One region of the Tistrella arctica genome, then DNA from elsewhere that is predicted to be linked to it. Evidence: riboswitches for the same ligand, from Rfam matches in the RefSeq annotation. Region 1 holds a riboswitch; each other region holds the start of a gene.

Region 1 (3,449 bases):
TCCCCACCTGCTCAATCGTCGCATCATGGCGACACCCTACCGATGCCGCCACCCCGGCAAACCCGCCCGCATGCCGGCCTCGAAGGGTCTGCGAAGCCAATATTGCGACCAATGCAGCGGATTTCCAGTGCCGAGCGCAAGCCCTAATCGGCAGGCCGGTGTCGCGGGCGGTTATGCGGCGTCGAGTGCGGCCCCCAGATCGGCCGCCAGATCGTCCACATCCTCAAGCCCCACCGACACCCGCACCAGCCCTTCGGTGATGCCCACGGCGGTCCGCTGATCGGCGGTCAGGCGCTGATGGGTGGTGGTGGCCGGGTGGGTGGCCAAGGTCTTGCTGTCACCCAGGTTGTTCGAGATGTCGGCCACCTCCAGACGCTCAAGGAAGCGGAAGGCCGCATCCTTGCCGCCGGTGAAATCCAGCGCCAGCACCGTGCCGCCGCCCTGCATCTGCCGGCGTGCCAGGGCATGCTGGGGATGCGAGGCGAGGCCCGGATAGATCAGCCGCGTCAACGCCGGATGATTTTCAAGCCGCCGGGCCAGCGCGGTGGCGGCCCGGGTCTGTTCCCGCACCCGCAGCGGCAGGGTTTCCAACCCCTTCAGCAGCACCCAGGCGTTGAAGGCGCTCAAGGTCGGGCCGGTATGGCGCAGGAAATTGCGCAGCTCGCCATCGCAGAAGGCTTCGTCCGACAGGATCGCGCCGCCCAGCACCCGGCCCTGGCCGTCGATATGCTTGGTGGCGGAATAGACCACGACATGGGCGCCCAGTTGCAGCGGCTTCTGCAGGATCGGTGTGGCGAACACGTTGTCGACCACCAGTCTGGCGCCGCAATCGCGCGCCACCGCCGCCACCGCCTGAAGGTCGATCAGTTCAAGCTGCGGGTTCGACGGGGTTTCCAGAAAGAACACCTTGGTGTTCGGCCGCACCGCCGCCGACCACGCCGCGATATCGTCGCCGCGCACGAAGCTGGTCTCGATACCGAACCGGGGCAGCAATTCCGTCAGGATGTACTGGCACGATCCGAACAGTGCTTCGGCCGCGACCACATGATCGCCCTGGCGGAGCTGGCAGACCAGGGCGGTCCATACCGCCGACATGCCCGATGCCGTGGCCCGGCAGGCCTCGGCGCCCTCCAGCGCCGCCAGGCGGGTCTCGAAGGTGCGCACCGTCGGGTTGCCATAGCGGCTGTAGACGAAGCCGGGCTCCTCGCCTTTGAACCGTGCCTCGGCCCTGGCCGGGCTGTCATAGACATAGCCCGAATTCAGGAACAGCGCTTCCGATGTCTCGCCATGGGGGCTGCGGTCCAGCCCGCCGCGCACCGCCAGCGTCGCCTGACGGCGGCCGGCGCCGGCCGCCGTCCTGTCGCTGCCGCCCCGATCGCTCTCCCACAGCCCGTCATCGGCCGCACATTCGTCCTCGACGCCGTTCCGGCCCCCGTCTTCCCGCATGGTCACATGTCCGCATAAAAAAACCCGGCCTCTGGCCGGGTCGACGCACAATCCGTTCTGCGCCCGCTCCCGACCTTTTAGCAGCGAGATTTACGTGGTCCGCAAGCCGGCCGGCCCAAATCCCCACGGATGCGCCGGCACAAGCCACACGTGCCCCGCGACATCAGGGCGCCACGATACGCCCGGCCGCGACCGGGGGTCAAGTCCTGAAGATATCAGTATCTTTCACCCATCCGCGGCCTGTAGATCCAGCACCGGCCCGCCGGCCGCCGCCGCCTCGTCGGGATCATGGGTCACGATCAGCGCCGGCACCGCCTCGGCGCGGATGCGGGCGAACACGGCCGTGCGCAGCCTCTGGGCCAGCGGCCGGTCCAGCCGTGCGAAGGGTTCGTCCATCAGAACCATGCGCGGGCGTGCCGCCAGCATCCGCATCAGCGCCACCCGTGCCCGCTGCCCCCCCGACAGGGTCAGCGGGTCGCGGCCACCCAGCCCGGCAAGCCCCGCCTCGGCCAGTGCCGCGTCGATCAAGGCCCGGCGCGTGGTCCGTGGCAGCCCGGCAGGCAGGCCGAAGCCGATATTGGCGGCAACCGTCAGATGCGGGAACAGCAGGTCATCCTGCATCATCAACCCCACATGCCGCGCCTCGGGCGGCAGAGTGTCGATGGCGGTGCCGTCCAGCCACACCCGGCCGGCCATGGTCACCCCCGGCCCGGCGATGCCGGCGATCACCGCCAGCAGGGTGGATTTGCCCACGCCCGACGGGCCGACCACGGCGCCGATCACGCCTGCCGGCACCGCCAGATTCAGCGGGCCGATCAGCGGCCGGCCATGGATGCGCAGGGCCAGCCGGTCAAGCACCAGCCCGGCGGTCATTGCCGTACCGCCCGGGCCGGCGCGCGGATCAAGCTGGCCAGAAGGAAGCCGATGGCGGGCAGGACGGTCATCAGCAGGGCGGCCGTCGATGCCGCCCGCCGGTCGATGCCCGATGCGGCGGCGACGGCTTCGGTGGCCAGCACCGGCAGCCGGCCGCCGCCGATCATCAGCGCCGGCAGATATTGCGCCACACCAACCGCGAAGCCGATCGCTGTGGCAATCGCCATCGGCCGCGCGGTCAGCGGCAGCATCACCGCCACCCAGGCGCCCCCCGCCCCTCGCCCCAGGCTGCGCGCCAGCAGCCGCGGCCGGGGATCGGTGCGGCGATAGCTTTCGCGCAGCGCCAGAAACAGATAGGGGAACACATAGAGCAGATGGCACCACACCACCGCCGCCACCGTGCCGTCCAGCCCCAGACGCAGCGCCAGCGCGCGGATGCCGGCCAGGAACGCCGCCGGCGGCAGCAGCAGCGGCAGATAGACCAGCGCCTCCGCCGCCTGCGACAGCGAGCGGCCGGCCCCGGTTCCGCCGTCGGCACCCAAAGCCTCGCGTTCCAGCACCAGCACCGCCAGCGGCAGGGCGATGGCCACCGGCAGCAGCCCCAGCCAGACCGTGCGGGCGATGACATTGCCGAGCAGCGCCACGGTATCGGCCAGCCGGTCCGGCGCCCAGCGCATGGGCAGCAGATCGGGGAACCGCCAGCTTGCCGCCAGCGCCCAGATCACCAGGGTGGCAAGGCTGGCGGCTGCCAGCAGCAGCGCCAGACCGCCGACCAGCCCCGACAGGCCCGACAGCGCCGGCGCCACGGGCTGGGGTGGCCGTCGCACCAGCGGTGGATCGATGCGGGCCGGATGATCGCCGCGACCGCCCGCCAGCCAGAACCGCGCCAGCCGCGCGCCCAGCCACCAGATGCCCACCGCCACCGCTGCCAGCGCCAGTTGCGCCAGGGCGGCGGCATGGCCGGCGGCGGCACGGGCGGGGTCGGCATCGAACAGCAGCGACAGGCTGCGCACGGCGAAGCTCGGCGGCAGGCTCGGCCCCAGCACCACGGCCATATCGACCGTGCCGATGCCATAGACCAGCACCGCCACCACCGGCCAGCGCAGCACCGGCCAGATCTGTGGCGCCAC
Region 2 (3,449 bases), on a different contig from region 1:
GCATCATCGCCCAGCACCCGCACATTGCGCAGGCCGCGGGCCTCCAGTTCTACCAGAAGCGCCGACATGCCGCCGATATAGGGCTCACAGCCGATGAAGCCGGTTTCCGGCTCGGCCTCGGCCCTGGCGATCAGATGCTCGCCGCCGCCGAAGCCGATTTCCAGCGCCAGCGCCGCCGGCGGATGATCGAACAGCGCCCGGGGGTCGATCGGCGACAGCGGCCCGCCCTCGCCGCGCGGCGGCAGCGCGATCGCCAGCGCCGGCAGCGTCTGTTCCAGCACCCGGCTGCGATTGGCTTTCAACGGCCGGCCGATGCGGCGGCCGAAATGGCGCCGCCCGACACTGTCGCCCTGGCTGTCGGCGTCATCGACATCAGGGTCGGTCGGGGCGGCGGGCTCAGGGCTTGAAACGGTCATCGGCGGTCCGGTGTCCGGGCTGGTCAGTGGGGTGGGCTGTCGACAAAAAAGCGGGCGGCATCCGGATCTCCGGATGCCGCCCCTTGCTGATCGCATGGATCAGGATCAAAGCACAAGCTGCTTGATCGCCTCCACCAGATCGGTCTTCTCCCACGAGAAGCCGCCATCGGCCTCGGGCTCACGCCCGAAATGGCCATAGGACGCGGTGCGGGCGAAGATCGGCTTGTTCAGCTGCAGATGCTCGCGGATGCCGCGCGGGGTCAGGTTCATCACCTCGCGCATCGCCGCCTCCAGCTTCGCCTCGTCGACCTGGCCGGTGCCATGGGTGTCGACATACACCGACAGCGGGTGCGACACGCCGATGGCATAGGATAGCTGAATGGTGCAGCGATCGGCCAGACCGGCCGCCACCACGTTCTTCGCCAGATAGCGCGCGGCATAGGCGGCAGACCGGTCGACCTTGGTCGGATCCTTGCCCGAAAAGGCGCCGCCACCATGGGGCGCGGCACCGCCATAGGTGTCGACGATGATCTTGCGTCCGGTCAGGCCGGCATCGCCATCCGGGCCGCCGATCACGAAATTACCGGTCGGATTGATATAGAGATGAGCGTCGTCGCACATCCAGCCCGCAGGCAGCGAGGCCTCGATGATCGGCCGCACGGCGGCCTTCACCTCGTCCTGGGTGACGCCGGCGATGTGCTGGGTCGACAACACGATCGAGGTGGCGCCCACCGGCTTGCCGCCTTCGTATTGCAGGGTCACCTGGCTCTTGGCGTCGGGGCCGAGCAGCGCCACGTCGCCCGAGCGGCGGGCGGCGCGCAGATTGCGCAGGATGGTGTGCGCATAATGGATCGGCGCCGGCATCAGCGCGTCGGTTTCCCGGCAGGCATAGCCGAACATGATGCCCTGGTCGCCGGCGCCTTCGTCCTTGTTGCCGGCGGCATCGACGCCAGCCGCGATATCAGCCGACTGATCGTGCAGAAGCACCTCGATCCTGGCGGTCCGCCAGTGGAAGCCGTCTTGCTCGTAACCGATGTCGCGGATGACGTCGCGCGCCACCTGCTCGATCGTCTCGGGCGACGTATCGCCCTTGGAGCGGATTTCACCCGCAATCACCACCCGGTTGGTGGTCGCGAGTGTTTCGCAGGCGACCCGCGAGAACGGGTCGGCAGACAGAAGATGGTCGAGAACGGCATCCGAAATCCGGTCACAGATCTTGTCCGGATGGCCTTCGGAGACCGACTCGCTGGTGAACAGGTAGTTGCTGCGGGCCATGACGCGTCTTCAACCCCTCAAGAACCGACGACGAACCGTGGTTCCGACCACGGTCCGGGCAACCTCGCGGGGTTTGAGCCCGCCGGCTGCCTACGATGGACTCCGTGCGTCTGGGTTCTCGGCGGGTTGACACGAGAATGCGCCCACCAAGCCCACTTAGCGCACTGTTTAACGTGGCGGCAAGCGGCACAAATCCGACCACGGACGGTTTGACATACCCACGCTCTCACATGCTGCGCTTGCAGCAGATGCAGAATTCGCGTGGTGGTTTTGCTCAAACCGTCGGATGAAACTTTCACGACGTGCTTCCGGAATCAAGCACGTTTTTCAGGCACCAGTTCCGATGGCGTCGCTCATCGAGCGGGCCAGGTCGATCACGCGGGTGCGGGTGCGTGCATCGGGAATGCGAGCGAAGTCGAAGGCCAGCATCTGGGCGTCCGGGCCTTCCATCACCGCCCAGTCGAAGCCGTCATCGATGCTCAGCAGCCCGCGTCCTCCCGCCACCGCTTCTGCCTGATCATAGAAGAACGATACCGGCACATCCAAGGCATGGGCGATCAGGAACAGCCGGCCCGCGCCGATGCGATTGGTGCCGCGTTCATATTTCTGGATCTGCTGGAAGGTCAGCCCCACCCGCTGCCCCAGCTTTTCCTGGCTGAGCCCCAGAAGCTGCCGGCGCAACCGCACGCGTCCACCGACATGAGCGTCAATCGGGTTCAGTCTCGTCACCATCCGCGTCATCCCTCCTCGAACCCCGCAGGCCTCGTTTCCGACCTGTTACCAGCCGGATAGATGACATCACGCCATGGCATGGGTCAACCCCGGCGCGCGCATGGGGCTGCACGAAACGCGTATTCCGGGTTGCATTCCCGGTCACACTCGCCTCCGGTGACAGGTTGAACACGCATCAGTTGCTTTTTTCCGCAGACTCGACATCGCAAAGTAGTTTACTGACTCTCCGGGGGAAAATCAGAGCGCCGGTTCAAACGTTCTACGGAATTTTCTCAGGAATAAAAGTTATCACTCGGACACTGCAAGATCATGAGAAGGTCATACCAAAATATATCAAGATCTTGTGAATGCTCAGGCAGCGTCGGTATTGCGGCGGGTGGTCAGCAGACCTGCCGCCATCACCAGCAGGGCCGCGATGCCGGCGGCCTTGTCGCCCATCCGGGCATAGATGGTCGGTGCCAGCGCCACCGGCAGCGGACCATCCAGCACGCCGCGTCGGTCCAGGGGCAACAGCGCCACGATCCGCCCCAGCGGGTCGACGATCGCCGATATGCCGTTATTGGCGGCACGGACCAGCGGCAGGCCTTCCTCGATCGCCCGCATCCGGGCGGCGGCGAAATGCTGGAAGGGGCCGGCGGTCAGGCCGAACCAGCCGTCATTGGTCACGTTCAGCAGAAAGCCCGGCCGGGCGGCGGGGTCGGCCCCGGCAGTGACCGCCCCGGGGAAGATCGCCTCATAACAGATCAGCGGGCTTGCCGGCGGCAGGCCGGGCAGCGCCAGCGTGGCGGGGCCGGGGCCGGCCGAGAAATCCATCGTCCCCTCAGTCAGCTTGGGGAACGGGTTGAACGCGCGCAGCGGCACATATTCGCCGAACGGCACCAGATGCGCCTTGTCATACACACCCCGGATGCGCCCGGCATCATCGATCGCCAACACACTGTTATAGATCAACGGCGTCGGCTCGGCCCCGTCGGCCGCACCGACCGGCGGTGGCACCCACTCCACCCGCGGCGCCCCGGTGATCAG
Region 3 (3,449 bases), on a different contig from region 1:
CTGGATCTGACCGCTTTCCTCACGCTGTCGCATCTGCTGGTCTCGCCCGAAGGCGACCAGTTCGGGCAGGTGGACGCGGCTCTGGCGCGACGGGGTCTGAAACGGCACCTGGCCCTGACCCTGCCCCATATGTACGCGGCGCCGCTGCTGGTGGCGCGGTCGGACCTGATCGCGACCCTGATGGAAGGCATGGTCATGGCCTCGGGCCATGCCGATGCCATGGTGATGCTGCCACCGCCGCTGGATCTGCCGGCGGTACCGTTCGTCATGTCATGGCACCGTCGCAACGACACCCATCCCGGCCAGCACTGGCTGCGCGGCCGGATCGCCGCCCTTGGCGATGCCGGCCGCGACCATGGCGATTGACCGCGCCGTCAATCGGCGCCGACGGCCTCGATGTCGAATGGCGTGGTCTGGTAGATCTCGTTGATCCAGTTGCCGATCAGCAGATGGGCGTGGCTGCGCCAGCGGTTTTCCGGCTCCCGGGTCGGATCGTCCTTCGGAAAGTAGTTCTTCGGCACCTGCATCGCATCGCCGGTCGCCGCATCGCGCTGGTATTCCTCGGCAAGCGAGGTCCGGTCGTATTCAAGATGATTGAACATGTGCAGCGAGCGGTGCCGTGGATCGTCAAGCAGGCACAAGCCGGCGTCGTCACTCTCGGCCAGCACGGTGATGCCGGCATCCCGGGGCAGATCCTCTCGCCGGATCTCGGTCCAGCGTGATACGGGAATCGAGAAATCATCGGAAAAGCCGCGCAGATAGGGCGAGGCCGGCGCCAGATTGCGGTGCCGGAACACGCCAAAGGCCTTTTCCGGCAGGTCATGCTTGGGCACACCGTGGAAATGATGCACCGCCGCCTGCGCGCCCCAGCAGATATTGAAACAGCGATGAACGTTCGTCTGGGTCCAGTCGAAAACGTCGCACAGCTCCCCCCAATAGGTGACTTCTTCAAAGGGCAGCCGTTCAATGGGGGCACCGGTGATGATGAAACCATCGAAGCGCTCCGACCGGATATCGTCCCAGCTTCGATAGAATGAACTCATATGATCATTAGATGTATTGCGCGCGACGTGGCTGCCGATGCGGATCAGCGACAATTCGACCTGTAGCGGCGTCGCGCCGATCAGGCGCGCGATCTGGGTTTCCGTCCGGATCTTGTTGGGCATGAGATTGAGCAGCCCGACCCGTAACGGCCGGATATCCTGCCGTATGGCGTCGGTCTCACGCATGACCATCACGCCTTCGGCTTCGAGCGTGCTCCGGGCCGGCAGGTCATCGGGAATCTTGATCGGCATCGACGCGTTCATCCTCCGACGTAGTGCGGGGCTGGCGCCGTGGCGTGATCCGATTGATTGCCGGTCCGGCCACATCCTCCCCCATGAAACAGGACGGGAGTGCCACCTTGCCCGGTCGGCAGGTTGGCGTTGGGCGCGCCCCAACTCTTGATGTCGCGTCAGTTGTAGGGGAGATTTCCGGCCGTCTCAAGGGGCAAGTATGACCGCCTGCGTGGCGCTGCATGCCCGGATGATCGCCACGGCGCGGAGACATCGATCGGAAACAATTCGCCAGACGTCCTGTTGCCGGCCACAGCCAGAGCCGGGCGGTGTCGTGGGGCGGCATGCTGGCCTGTATGGTTCTGGTCGGCCTCGTCTTCGCGGCGGGTTACAGGATCACCGACATGCGCTATGCCCGCGCCGTCGACACATCGGGCTGGACGGCCGGGGCGCAGGCGCCCGCCGACCGCTTCATTGCCAGAGCGGACTGGCGATCCTATGGCGGCACCCATGCGAATGACCGGTTCTCGGCGCTCGACCAGATCACCCCCGACAATGTCGCCCGGCTTGAAAAGGCGTGGTCGTTCTCGATCGGCGACATGCCGAAGCCGGGCGAGAAAAGGCGCGGCCGCGAATTCAGCTTCGAGGCGACCCCGATCAAGGCCGGCAATTCGCTGTATCTGTGCACACCGCACCGCGACGTGATCGCGCTCGACGCGACCACGGGCGATGAAACGTCCGGTGACGGCGGCATGGTCGATCTGCGTCAGAACATGGGGCCGGTGCCGCCCGGCTTCCATTTCATCACCGCGCCACCGCTGGTGATGAACGGCAGGATCGTGTTGAGCGGCTGGGTCTATGACAAGACGCCCGACTAGCTGAATGTCCTGGGTGTGCCCTGCGCCCGCAGGTCCATCTGCCGGCCGGCGGCAATACCAAGCCGCTGACTTACATAGGCGCGGACGGTCGGCAATATGTGGTTCGCCGCCGGCGGGCATGGTGGCATCAGGTCTCGCAATGGCGACGAGGTCATCGCATTCGCTCTCCCGCAGAAGGGCGCGCGGAACCGGCCGACCCCGATGTGGCCTGTTCAGGTGATCCCGACTGCGCCGTGACCGACGGAACGAGGGACTACCCGATCAGGTCGTCCCCGGCTGAAATTCTCCGTCCGTGCCGTTGACATTTACATGATGGTTGTCATATTTGTGATCTATGATGATAAACATCATGAATATGGGCGCCATCAGGGAAAGGGCAAGCCGGCGGCCACTCGCGGCATTCATCCCGGCCGCGCTCTATGGTGCGGGCGCCGCGGACGATCCGACCATTGCAGCCGCAATATCGCCTTCCATCATCTGAACGCTGCACCATCGACGCCGACATCGAGGTCTGGAGAACATCATGAGCACGCGTCACATCATCCTTGGCCACCCGGTCCGCACGGCGATCAGCGCCTATAACGGCGCGCTCAAAGGCGTGCCGGCAACCGACCTCGGCGCCGTCGTCGTGCAGGAAACCCTTCGACGCGCCGGGCTTTCAGGCGATGACATCGGCACCGTGGTGATGGGCAATGTCATCCAGGCCGGCAATCGGATGAATCCGGCCCGCCAGGCGGCCATCGGCGGCGGGCTGCCGGTTTCCGTCCCGGCACTGACCGTCAACCGCGTCTGTGGCTCGGGCGCGCAGGCCATCCTGTCCGCCGCGCTGGAGATTGCCGCCGGCGACAGTGATGCCGCCATTGCCGGCGGCATGGAGAACATGGACCGGGCGCCATATCTGATGGATGGCGGGCGCTGGGGCTACCGGATGGGGCCGGCCCAGATCTTCGACAGCATGTTGACCGACGGGCTCAACGACGCCTTCTCCGGTCAGCATTCCGGCTGGCACACCGAAGACCTCGTGGCCAGGCTCCAGATCACGCGTGAGGCGCAGGACGCCTTCGCCGCGCGGTCTCAGCAACGCTTCGCCGCCGCACGCGATGCCGGGCGATTCGCAGACGAGATCGTCGCGGTCGACATCAAGGGCCGCAAGGGCAAGGAGCAATTCGCGGTCGATGAAGCCCCCCGCCCGGACACCACCATCGAGACGCTCGCCCGGCTGAAGCCCGCCTTCCGTCCGGACGGCACCATCACCGCCGGCAACGCGCCCGGGCTGAACAGCGCCGCCGCGGCGATG

The links. Region 1 has a riboswitch for S-adenosylmethionine ahead of metZ (O-succinylhomoserine sulfhydrylase). Riboswitches for the same ligand answer to the same signal wherever they lie in the genome.
Region 2: linked by a shared signal. The riboswitch ahead of metK (methionine adenosyltransferase) and the one ahead of metZ (O-succinylhomoserine sulfhydrylase) in region 1 are both predicted to bind S-adenosylmethionine.
Region 3: linked by a shared signal. The riboswitch ahead of metA (homoserine O-acetyltransferase MetA) and the one ahead of metZ (O-succinylhomoserine sulfhydrylase) in region 1 are both predicted to bind S-adenosylmethionine.

Annotation. Positions count from the first base shown of each region.
Region 1 covers NZ_JBBKTV010000003.1:431,988-435,436, reverse strand. The annotation lists gene metZ (O-succinylhomoserine sulfhydrylase) at 172-1,446, opposite strand; SAM riboswitch at 1,504-1,583, opposite strand; gene WG924_RS08825 (ATP-binding cassette domain-containing protein) at 1,672-2,319, opposite strand; gene WG924_RS08820 (ABC transporter permease family protein) at 2,316-3,449, opposite strand, start outside.
Region 2 covers NZ_JBBKTV010000013.1:29,577-33,025, forward strand. The annotation lists gene trmB (tRNA (guanosine(46)-N7)-methyltransferase TrmB) at 1-416, opposite strand, end outside; gene metK (methionine adenosyltransferase) at 522-1,691, opposite strand; SAM riboswitch at 1,828-1,903, opposite strand; gene WG924_RS23840 (helix-turn-helix domain-containing protein) at 2,019-2,423, opposite strand; gene lnt (apolipoprotein N-acyltransferase) at 2,775-3,449, opposite strand, start outside.
Region 3 covers NZ_JBBKTV010000001.1:584,486-587,934, reverse strand. The annotation lists gene WG924_RS02685 (LysR family transcriptional regulator) at 1-366, shown strand, start outside; gene metA (homoserine O-acetyltransferase MetA) at 375-1,295, opposite strand; SAM-I-IV-variant riboswitch at 1,339-1,454, opposite strand; gene WG924_RS02675 (hypothetical protein) at 1,604-2,152, shown strand; gene WG924_RS02670 (thiolase family protein) at 2,676-3,449, shown strand, end outside.